Linked DNA regions of Aridibaculum aurantiacum. The protein of the gene in region 1 binds, or shares a complex with, the protein of each later gene. Links are inferred from orthologs where the notes say so. Each region holds a gene or a part of one and is shown on either strand. Other genes may lie near its edges.

Region 1 (5,437 bases):
GTATTGGCTGATACAGGATGTAATGAAGCTGTAACGGTTATAGGATCCAGTTCCGCCTGTTGGCTGTTTGCAATGGTTCCATTTAAGATCAATGCTGAAGCCAGCACGACTTTAGAAAGTTTATTTCTCATCATAAAGTAGATGTGCGGCTTGTTTCATGTAGCAATCATCGCCAGCCGCCATTGTTTGGTTTAGAAATGGCGGCAAATGTAATCTCCACTACTACCTGCGGCAATTAAAAGACATTAAGAACAATTCGGATCCCCAACAATTGGTCTTACCACCTCATCACATACATTAGTATTTCTAATTTCTATGCTCTTACAGCTGTATCGTACTTCTAAAATTCTACTTCGTACCTGAGATCCAACTTCCAACTTCTAACCTCGTACTCAATCATCGTACTTCCGACTTCCCACTTCGTACCTGACCTCCTACTTCCAACTTCCAACCTCAAACTTGATATCCCACCTCGTCCTTGCAAATCACATCCTTTACCCACACCACCCGCGGCTTATTAACAGCTTTTCCACGTTATCCACCTATTTTTTACAACCGTTCACAGCGTTTGGACAATTTTTCCCATTGCTGGTGGTGCTCCTGCTTTTAATGTATGTTCGCACTTACCCTAAAATTGTAGATAGTGAGATTAAAGAGTTTAGAAATAAAAGGCTTTAAAAGCTTTGCCGACAAAACAGTCGTGAATTTCGATGAAGGGATCACCGGGATCATTGGACCCAATGGTTGCGGCAAGAGCAATATCATTGATAGTATTCGCTGGGTAATTGGCGAGCAAAAGATCAGTGCACTGAGAAGCGAAAACCTGGAGGCGTTGGTCTTCAATGGTTCGCGTACACGTAGCGCAAGTGGTCTTGCCGAGGTAAGCCTCACTTTCGAAAACACCAAGAACCTGTTGCCCACCGAGTTCAGCACCGTTACCGTTACCCGCAAATTCTATAAGAACGGCGAAAGCGAATACCGCCTGAACGACGTAAGCTGCCGGATGAAGGATATCCATAACCTGTTTATGGATACTGGTATCAGCACCGATAGCTACGCGATCATTGAACTGGGGATGGTGGATGATATCATTCGCGATAAGGAGAACAGCCGCCGCCGCATGCTGGAACAAGCTGCGGGTATCACTATTTACAAAACACGTAAAAAAGAAGCCAAGGCAAAGCTCGATGCAACGGAAGGGGATCTTAATCGCATTGAAGACCTGTTGTTCGAGATAAACAACCAGCTAAAGACACTGGAGAACCAGGCAAAAAAGGCTGAGAAGTATTACGAGATCAAGAAAGATTATAAAGAGATATCTGTTGAGCTGGCGAAAGCTTCATTGGAAGGTTTCAATGATACTTACCGCGAACTGAGCGAGCAGAGCGAGGTAGAGACTGATAAAAAGGTTCGTTTAGAAGCAGAAATTGCTACCGAAGAAGCTGCTTTGGAGCAAGAAAAAGTAGGCTTCATTGAAAAGGAGCGTGCGCTGCAGGCTATGCAGCACGAGTTCAACGAACTGGTGGCAAAGCTTCGCACACAGGAGAATGAAAAGAATCTTGCTTCGCAAAAACTGACATATCTAAAAGAAAAAGAAACCAGCATTGTTGACTTCTTGCATAAGGCAGAAGGACAATTGCAAGGGATAGATGAGTCTATAGAATTTACCACCGTTCAACTAAGTGAAGAAGAAGGAAAACTGGTAAATCTCCAGACGCAGCTGGATACTGCGCGGATGGACGTTGAGACCAAGCGTCGTGTGTTTGATGAGAAGCGTGGAAATATAGACCAGCTTCGCAGGCAATACCAGGAGATCCAGCGCAAGCAGTTTGATGCAGAGAAAAAAGTTGCGGTTGCTGATGCGTCTATTCAAAACCTGCAGAGAGCGCTAACACAGTTGCAGGACGAACGACAGCAGCGTGAAGCACAACTGAAGCAACTGGAAGAACAGCGTGCAGATAAAGAGCAAGAGCTGGAAGACAAACGTGTAGACCTGCGCCAATTGCAGGAGCAGCACGAGGCAACCAAGCAACAAATTTTGCAGACCCAGCAGGAGCTGGAAGCACTGCGACTAAAACTGGCAGAAGAAAACCGCAAGCTCGATAGCAAGCGCAACGAACACGCACTTTTGAAGAGCCTCATCGACAGCATGGAAGGCTACCCGGAGAGCGTGAAATTCCTGCACAACAACAAGAACTGGAACCATACAGCACCTATTCTTTCTGATATCATTTATGTAAAAGAAGATTATCGTGCAGCTGTAGAAAACGTGCTGGAGCCTTACCTTAATTATTATGTAGTGAACGACCTGCAGGAAGGTTTGGTTGCTATCAATTTGCTGGAAGGAAACAAGAAAGGCAAGGCCAACTTCTTCATGCTCGACAGCGTGAACAACTTTGTAAAAAAGGAGGAGCATCAGCCGGCCAAGACCATTCCGGCAATGGATGTAATAGAGGTAGATGAAAAATACCGCAAGCTGGCAGAGTACCTGTTGTGCAATGTTTTTATTGCTGATGACGAAGCAGCACTACAAGACAGCGACGGCGCTATCGTACTTGAAAAGCATGGCAAGTTTGTAAAAGGCAAATACAGCCTGAGCGGCGGAAGCGTCGGTTTGTTTGAAGGAAAGAAAATAGGCCGTGCTAAGAACCTGGAGAAACTGCATGAGCAGATAGTTGCGCAGGAAAACGTGGTGAATGCTTTGAAAGCTGACATCCAGGCGAAGCACAACCAGGTGATCGGCTATAGCGAGCAGTTAAAAGAAAATGCGATAAAGCAAACACAGCAGGAGATAAGCGATCTTACCAACCAGGTGTTTGCTTTGCAAAATAAGTTAGAAAACCTTTCTGCACTGCAGGCCACCAGCCAAAAGCGTTTGGAAGATCATGAGAATAACCTGGCGATTAACCAGGATGCCATTGCGGATGTACGTGAAGAATTGCTTACGCTAAATGAGCAGCTACAGGCATCAAGTGATGAGATGAAAAACCAGGAACAGGATTATCAATCTGCGGAGCAGGAGTACCAGGAGGTGAATAAACTATTCAATGAAAGTAACCTGGCACTGACCCGCCAACAGAGCAAGATTTCTGCGCTGAAGACGGAATTACAGTTTAAGCGTAATCAACTGAATGACCTGACACAGCAGGTAGAAGAGAACAAAGTTCAACTGAAGCAGGCAACGGAGAACATCATAGAAAATGAAGCTATTTTAAAAGATAGCGAAGCATTCCTCATCAACCTGATGCGGATGAAGGAAGAAGAAGAGAAGAAGCTAAATGAAGCTGACCAGGCGTACTACAACATTCGCAATATCCTTAGTGAGAAGGAAAGTGAAGTGCGCATGAAGACTAAGAGCAAGGAGATGATAGATCACCTGCTGACAGAGATAAAAGATAAACTGAACGAACTGAAGCTGCAGTTAGCTGGAATGAAAGAAAGGCTGAGCGTTGAGTTCAGGATAGAACTGGATGAAATCATTGACCAGCCACGTGCTACAGAAACACCGGTAGAAGAATTGCAGGCGGCTTCGGATAGAATGAAGAAGCGACTAGAGAATATGGGCGAGGTAAACCCTACCGCTATTGAAGCTTACCAGGAAATGAAGAAGCGCTATGATTTTATCGTGGAGCAAAAGAATGACCTGGTAACGGCGAAAGAAAGTCTGCTTCAAACAATCCAGGAAGTAGAAACTACAGCGAACCAAAAGTTCCTTGATACTTTTAACGCAGTAAGAGAAAACTTCCAGAAGGTGTTCCGCGCTTTGTTTACTGAAGAAGATTTTGGAGATCTTATTTTAGAAAACCCGGAGAACCTTGCTGAAACAGGAATTGATATTGTGGCCAAGCCTAAAGGTAAAAAACCAAGCAGCATTGGCCAGTTGAGTGGAGGAGAAAAAACACTTACTGCAACTGCGCTGTTGTTCGCAATTTACCTGATCAAGCCAGCACCATTCTGTATCCTCGACGAGGTGGATGCGCCGCTGGATGATGCCAACGTAGGTAAGTTCACCAAGATGATACAGCAGTTCAGCGAGAACAGCCAGTTCATCATCGTTACGCACAACAAGCAAACCATGGGCGCTGTAGATGTTATCTATGGTGTAACCATGCAGGAGCCTGGCGTGAGTAAGCTGGTGCCGGTGGATTTTAGGAGCCTGGCGAATTAAGTAAAAAGTCAAAAGTCAAAAATCAAAAGGAGAACGTTCAATGCTCGTTCTCCTTTTTTTGTGCCGCCAGTTTTTGCTTTTTGCTTTTTGACTTTTGATTTAGACATTTGCTTCCAATGTACAAATCCGTCGCTATTCTTTTTCTTGCTTGTTTTTCCTGCTATATTCTCTTTACCCGCACACCAGATTATTTCGACTCGGAATTTACTCCGGGAACAGTTGTATTGCCCGATACTGCTGATTGGGCAAAGAAAGCTGTGGTTTATCCTGTAGGTAAAGAAAAATTTACAGTTCCCATAGAAGGATGGGGCAGTAGCCAGGTAGCTAAGGGCGATAAAGTAACGGTTATCTACAACCCAACTAATCCTTCAGAAGGTGCTATGTATACCTTCTTTTCCTATTGGTTAAAATTGCCGGAACTTCTTATTTCTGCAACTATATTTCTCCTGCTATTTTTTGGTGCTGTTTTCATTACTGGTGAAAATCAACCCGAGGAACCAGACGATGGCTCTTACAAGAAAAAGAGAAAGTACAAGGACTGATTATAAAAAAGAAGGGCATCCCACTAATGAGATACCCTTTCCTGCTGCATAAAACCATCTACTAAACAAAAAACATAAAGAACATTATTCACATTCTTAGTGCTAGTGGTAAAAAGACCGGTGCTTTTCCACATGGTTTAAATTCTTCAACTGTAATCAGTTCCTTTAACTCCTTTTTCACGTATGCGTACCCCATTTCTGAATATTACAATAGTAGCTGTATTGCTGCTTTTATGTTGTTGTAGCAGCATACCTGCCTATCATTATTCCCGCCAAGGAAATGCTATACCACTAGGTGAAGACTGGAGAGAGATCATACCTGCTGCCGTTGGTGAATTTAGCCGGATAAAAATGGATGAGCCTTCAGATAACCGCGATGGTAAAGCTTTTTATAAACATGAAAAGCAAATGCTGGTAGTAAGGTTTATGAAGCTGGAAGATGAAAGAAAGCTAAAGCTGTACATGGTGGAAGCCAGCAAAGACATCGCCAGGCCAAGGGAATGGAACCAGCGAAAGGTGCACACATCTGGTGAAAATAAGTACGTAGTATATAAGCAGCCGGGCAACAACTATGTAGCCTGGAACCGTGGCCTATACTATTTTGATGTATTAACAGACAATGAGGCGGTGCTGGATGAATTCCTTAAGAACTTCCCTTACTAGCGCCTGCCCTTGATCAATAGATCAACTTCCCAATCTTTCCTTTGTCGCCAGCAAGAAACACAGC
Region 2 (4,142 bases), on another replicon or contig:
TCAATTCTTGATTTTGCGGCAAATGTCGCTAAAGGCTTTTGAATGGATACTTATTTATTTGTTAGCATAGAAGTTTCATTGCCAGTATTTGCAATGGCTTTGGCTATAGTTCATCAATTGGTAAAAATTTGGTAAATGATATTAAAGATTATATTTGCTTCGACCATAGCAGCTTATAAATTTTACCAACTCGAACTGCAAACAATGAGAAAACTGATACTAACTGCACTCTATACTTCTGCATGTATAGGTTTAACTGCTCAACCTACTTCCTCCACTACACGCACTACAACGGTTACCAATAAAACGACCAGCCAATGGAAACGTGGGGGAATGGTAAGTGTATCGTTATCTCAAGGCGGTACACGTAACTGGGCTCCTGGCGGCGACCGTTTTACACTTGCTGCAAACGGTTTTCTTAATCTATATGCTAATCATACCAAAGGGAATTTGCATTGGGATAATATGCTGGATGCAAACTTTGGTTTTCTGAATAGTAACAAGTTTGGAATTGTAAAAAATGATGACAAGCTTGATTTTGTTTCTCGCCTTACCCGCCAGATTGGTACTACCAGTTTCAGGTATGGTGCATGGGGTAATTTCAGAACACAATTTGCTGATGGATATGATTATGATGGTGATATACCTAAAAGGATCTCAGCATTCCTGGCGCCGGGTATAGCCAGCGTTTCACTGGGTGTAGATTATTATGGTAAAGGTGGCGCTTTCAACCTGCATGTTGGTCCCCATGCACGATGGATAATTGTTGCCAACAGGCCATACGAGTTGGCGGCCAATTACAATGTTCAACCAAACAGGGAAGTGAAAATTGAAGCAGGTGCTATGGCGAGTGTAGGATATAATAAAGAGATTATTCCTAATGTTACCTACCGCTCAAGATTGGATGTTTTCTCTGATGGTTTAGATCATCACCCGGGCAATGTGGATATATTCTGGACAAATATGTTTCACCTGAAAGTGAACCGCTACCTGGGCGTTGTATATAACTTCGACTTGCAATACGATGATGATACTCAGATATTTGGGTATGAGAAAAGCAGCCCGGGAACACAGTTGAAGTCTATTTTGGGAGTAGGCTTGTCCGTGAAGTTCTAATACATAATCCTTTACATTTGTGATGTCCTGTAGGCTTAGCTTGCAGGACTTTTTTATTTATAACTCTACTCTAATGGCGACTACAGAAACCTACCAGATTAAACTCCCGCAGTTCGAAGGTCCTTTTGACCTGCTGCTATTTTTCATTGAAAGGGATGAACTGGATATATATAACATTCCCATTAGTAAGATCACCAACGACTTTTTAGATTATATCCATTCGCAGGAGTCGCTTAATATAGAATTGAGCAGTGAGTTTATCCTGTTCATTTCTACCCTGATGCGCATAAAGGCGAAGCTCCTGTTGCCGCGTAAGGAAGTAGACGCTCAAGGCAATGAAATTGATCCGCGCCAGGAACTGGTAGATAAGATCCTGGAATATAAACGTTTCAAAGAAGCTGCGGTACAGATGGCTGAAATGGAGGCTACACGTATGCTAATGTTGCGCCGCGGAAACCTGCAAAAAGAACTAAACGCTATCGGTGAAACCGCTGGTGAAGGCACCGAGATACAAACAATCAGCCTCTTCAAGCTGATGAAGGCGTTTGAAAAGGTGATGATGAAAGTTCATGAGCGCCAGAACAAACCGGTGCACACGGTGGTAAGGTATAACTACTCAATGGAAGAAAGCCGGGAGTATGTACTGGACGTAGCACAGAAAGAACGAACCGTTTCTTTTGAAAAAGTTTTCGAGGTTTGTAATGACCGCATCCACGCCATCTTTCTTTTCCTGTCAATGCTGGAGCTAATACAGTTGCATTATATGAGCATAATGGTAGGCGAAGGCAAAAACAACTTCATTATAGAGTGGAATGAAAACAGGCAAGAGGAGGAAGTCGCGGGCAATAATGTTTCACCGGTTTTACCTACAGATCCAATAGCAGAGTAGTTTAATTCATCTCCGCCATTTCCTGCATTGGTTTCGTAGCGTACTTCTTGATCTTGGAAAGTAAGTGCGCTGGCTGGAAAGGTTTGAGAATACAATCTTTAAAACCTTGTTCTACCAGGCTGGTGTACATATTATTATCCATGAGCGCAGCAGTAAACGCTACTACTGGCAGGTGGCCATGTAGTAGCTTGATCTCCTTCAAGGCAGTATAACCATCCATTTCAGGCATTTCAAGATCCATCAGTACCAGGTTGTAATTGTTATCCTTAGCCAACACATCCATTGCTATTTTGCCGTTCTCGCAAGGTGTTACTACTGCCTTCCAATCTTCCAAAATCTTTTTAGCAATCATCATATTGATCAGATTGTCTTCGGCTATCAATATTCTATAACCAGAAAGATCAGAAAGATCGGTTTCTCCTTTGATTGACGAAGGTTGGTTTATACTCACTACAGGGAAGGTGATGGTGAAGTAGAACTTGCTTCCTTTGTCCTGCGTACTTTCCAGCAGCAGTTTACTATTCATCAGTTGCAAAAGTCGCTGGCAAATGGTTAATCCTAAACCAGTACCACCATACTTACGGGTGCTCTCGTTGTACACCTGCCAGAAGCTGTCAAAGATGCGATGTTGGACATCTGTAGGAATACCAATACCTGTATCCTGGACAGAAAAAAGCACCTCCATTTTTCCTTCCTCATGTTTTTTAAGGCGTGCTTCCAGTTTTACATAACCTTTCTCAGTAAACTTCAGCGCATTAGAAAGCATGTTATTGATGACTTGTACCAGGCGTACATCGTCAGCCATTATCAATGCATCCAGTTCAGGATCTATCTCTAGTTTTAGCTCCAGTTGTTTTTCTTCAAACCGGTTGTAGAAGGGTAGCAGCGACTGGGTTAGAATATGCTTCAGGTTACATTTTGAAGGATGGAGTTCCAGTTTGTCCTGCTCAATTTTGTTGAAATCCAAAATATCGTTCACCAGGCCCAACATATGGTCCGAGCAATATTTTAAAATATCCAGGTACTTCTGTTGCTCAGGTAACGATGAGCCGTTGCGGATAAGATTAGTAGCGCCAATGATCCCATTGAGGGGCGTACGCAATTCGTGCCCCATGTTAGAAAGGAACTTTGTACGTGCCTCAACCGCATCTTCTGCTTTATTTTTCTGTATCACAAGTGCCTTGGCATATTTGCGCTCCAGGTAAATACTTAGGTAAGAAAATGCTGCCGACAAAACAACTATAGAGAAGTTGTTGATGTAGAACATCTTGGTGTAGGTTTCATCCGAAATGTGCTGCCAGGTACTTCTTTCATCGCAGAAAACAAGCACGATTGCAAAGCATGTGATGGTAATAGAGAAATAGGTGACAACTTCCCACAAATAACTTTTGCTGTTGTTTATTAGAAAGGGAAGCGCAAACAAAACCGGTAAAAAATATAGATATCCACCTGTATCACGCCCTTCAGCAAAGGCAATGATCATAATGAAAATGCTGATAACAGAAACAATGGCAATTTTAGTGATGGTGCCGTAGCCATACTTGTTTAGCCAAAGGATGAGCGCCATGCAGATAAACATGGCAGAAACCAAAATGGTAGACAAGGTATTGCCATGAATAACATTTGTGATGATTGTTAGAAAAGCAAAAAGGAGGGCAATTGCACCAAATTGAAAAACCCGGTTAGAGGTTTCGGTTACATCATGCACATCCATAACAGGAGTTGCTTTTTTTCTCATGGGTATCGGGGACAGTTTGAAGCTGGCTTTTTATCAAAAATGCCATGTATTATAACAGCTAACAGGAGAAGTTATTGTACTTACAGGGTGTTTTTGGCAAAAATTAATATCAGGTCAAGGTGGATTAAAAATACTGGCAAATGTAAGCGGGATGCGGAATAAACAAGAAAAATGAGACTCTTTCTATTTAAAAATCCAAAGCAAAATGGGTTTAGAAGATCGGCTGATCTCTTTGTTTACAACATCCAGGAATTTGTACGAGATCATCGGGCAACCCAGGCTGTTGCATATTGGCGCCGGGTACACCTCTATATCGGGTACACAATGGTATGCATGCAGTACAACAAACCTTTTGAATGCATTGCTATTGGTACTGTCTAACCCATGAAGTTTGAAGGC

The links. The genes of interacting proteins can lie anywhere in the genome.
Region 2: the proteins of smc (region 1) and J4N22_RS14060 are in contact, whole or in part, in a crystal structure (PDB 3ZGX), measured with the Bacillus subtilis proteins. The link is inferred for Aridibaculum aurantiacum from one-to-one orthologs.

What each region holds. Positions count from the first base shown.
Region 1 is NZ_JAFEWC010000001.1:2,427,251-2,432,687, reverse strand. What follows is about bases 338-4,368. They hold smc (chromosome segregation protein SMC), read left to right. Parts: upstream 338-643; coding sequence 644-4,168; downstream 4,169-4,368. Other genes in these bases: J4N22_RS10150 (DUF3592 domain-containing protein), read left to right, coding at 4,285-4,368. In the rest of the region: J4N22_RS10160 (TonB-dependent receptor plug domain-containing protein), read right to left, coding at 1-134; more of J4N22_RS10150, read left to right, coding at 4,369-4,710; J4N22_RS10145 (hypothetical protein), read left to right, coding at 4,894-5,373; J4N22_RS10140 (WD40/YVTN/BNR-like repeat-containing protein), read right to left, coding at 5,387-5,437. UniProt on the Bacillus subtilis protein: Required for chromosome condensation and partitioning.
Region 2 is NZ_JAFEWC010000003.1:47,386-51,527, forward strand. Bases 362-3,097 are described here. They hold J4N22_RS14060 (segregation and condensation protein A), read left to right. Parts: upstream 362-1,189; coding sequence 1,190-2,005; downstream 2,006-3,097. Other genes in these bases: J4N22_RS14055 (DUF3078 domain-containing protein), read left to right, coding at 362-1,116; J4N22_RS14065 (ATP-binding response regulator), read right to left, coding at 2,007-3,097. In the rest of the region: J4N22_RS14050 (DMT family transporter), read right to left, coding at 1-4; more of J4N22_RS14055, read left to right, coding at 136-361; more of J4N22_RS14065, read right to left, coding at 3,098-3,743; J4N22_RS14070 (murein L,D-transpeptidase catalytic domain-containing protein), read right to left, coding at 3,927-4,142. UniProt on the Bacillus subtilis protein: Participates in chromosomal partition during cell division. May act via the formation of a condensin-like complex containing Smc and ScpB that pull DNA away from mid-cell into both cell halves.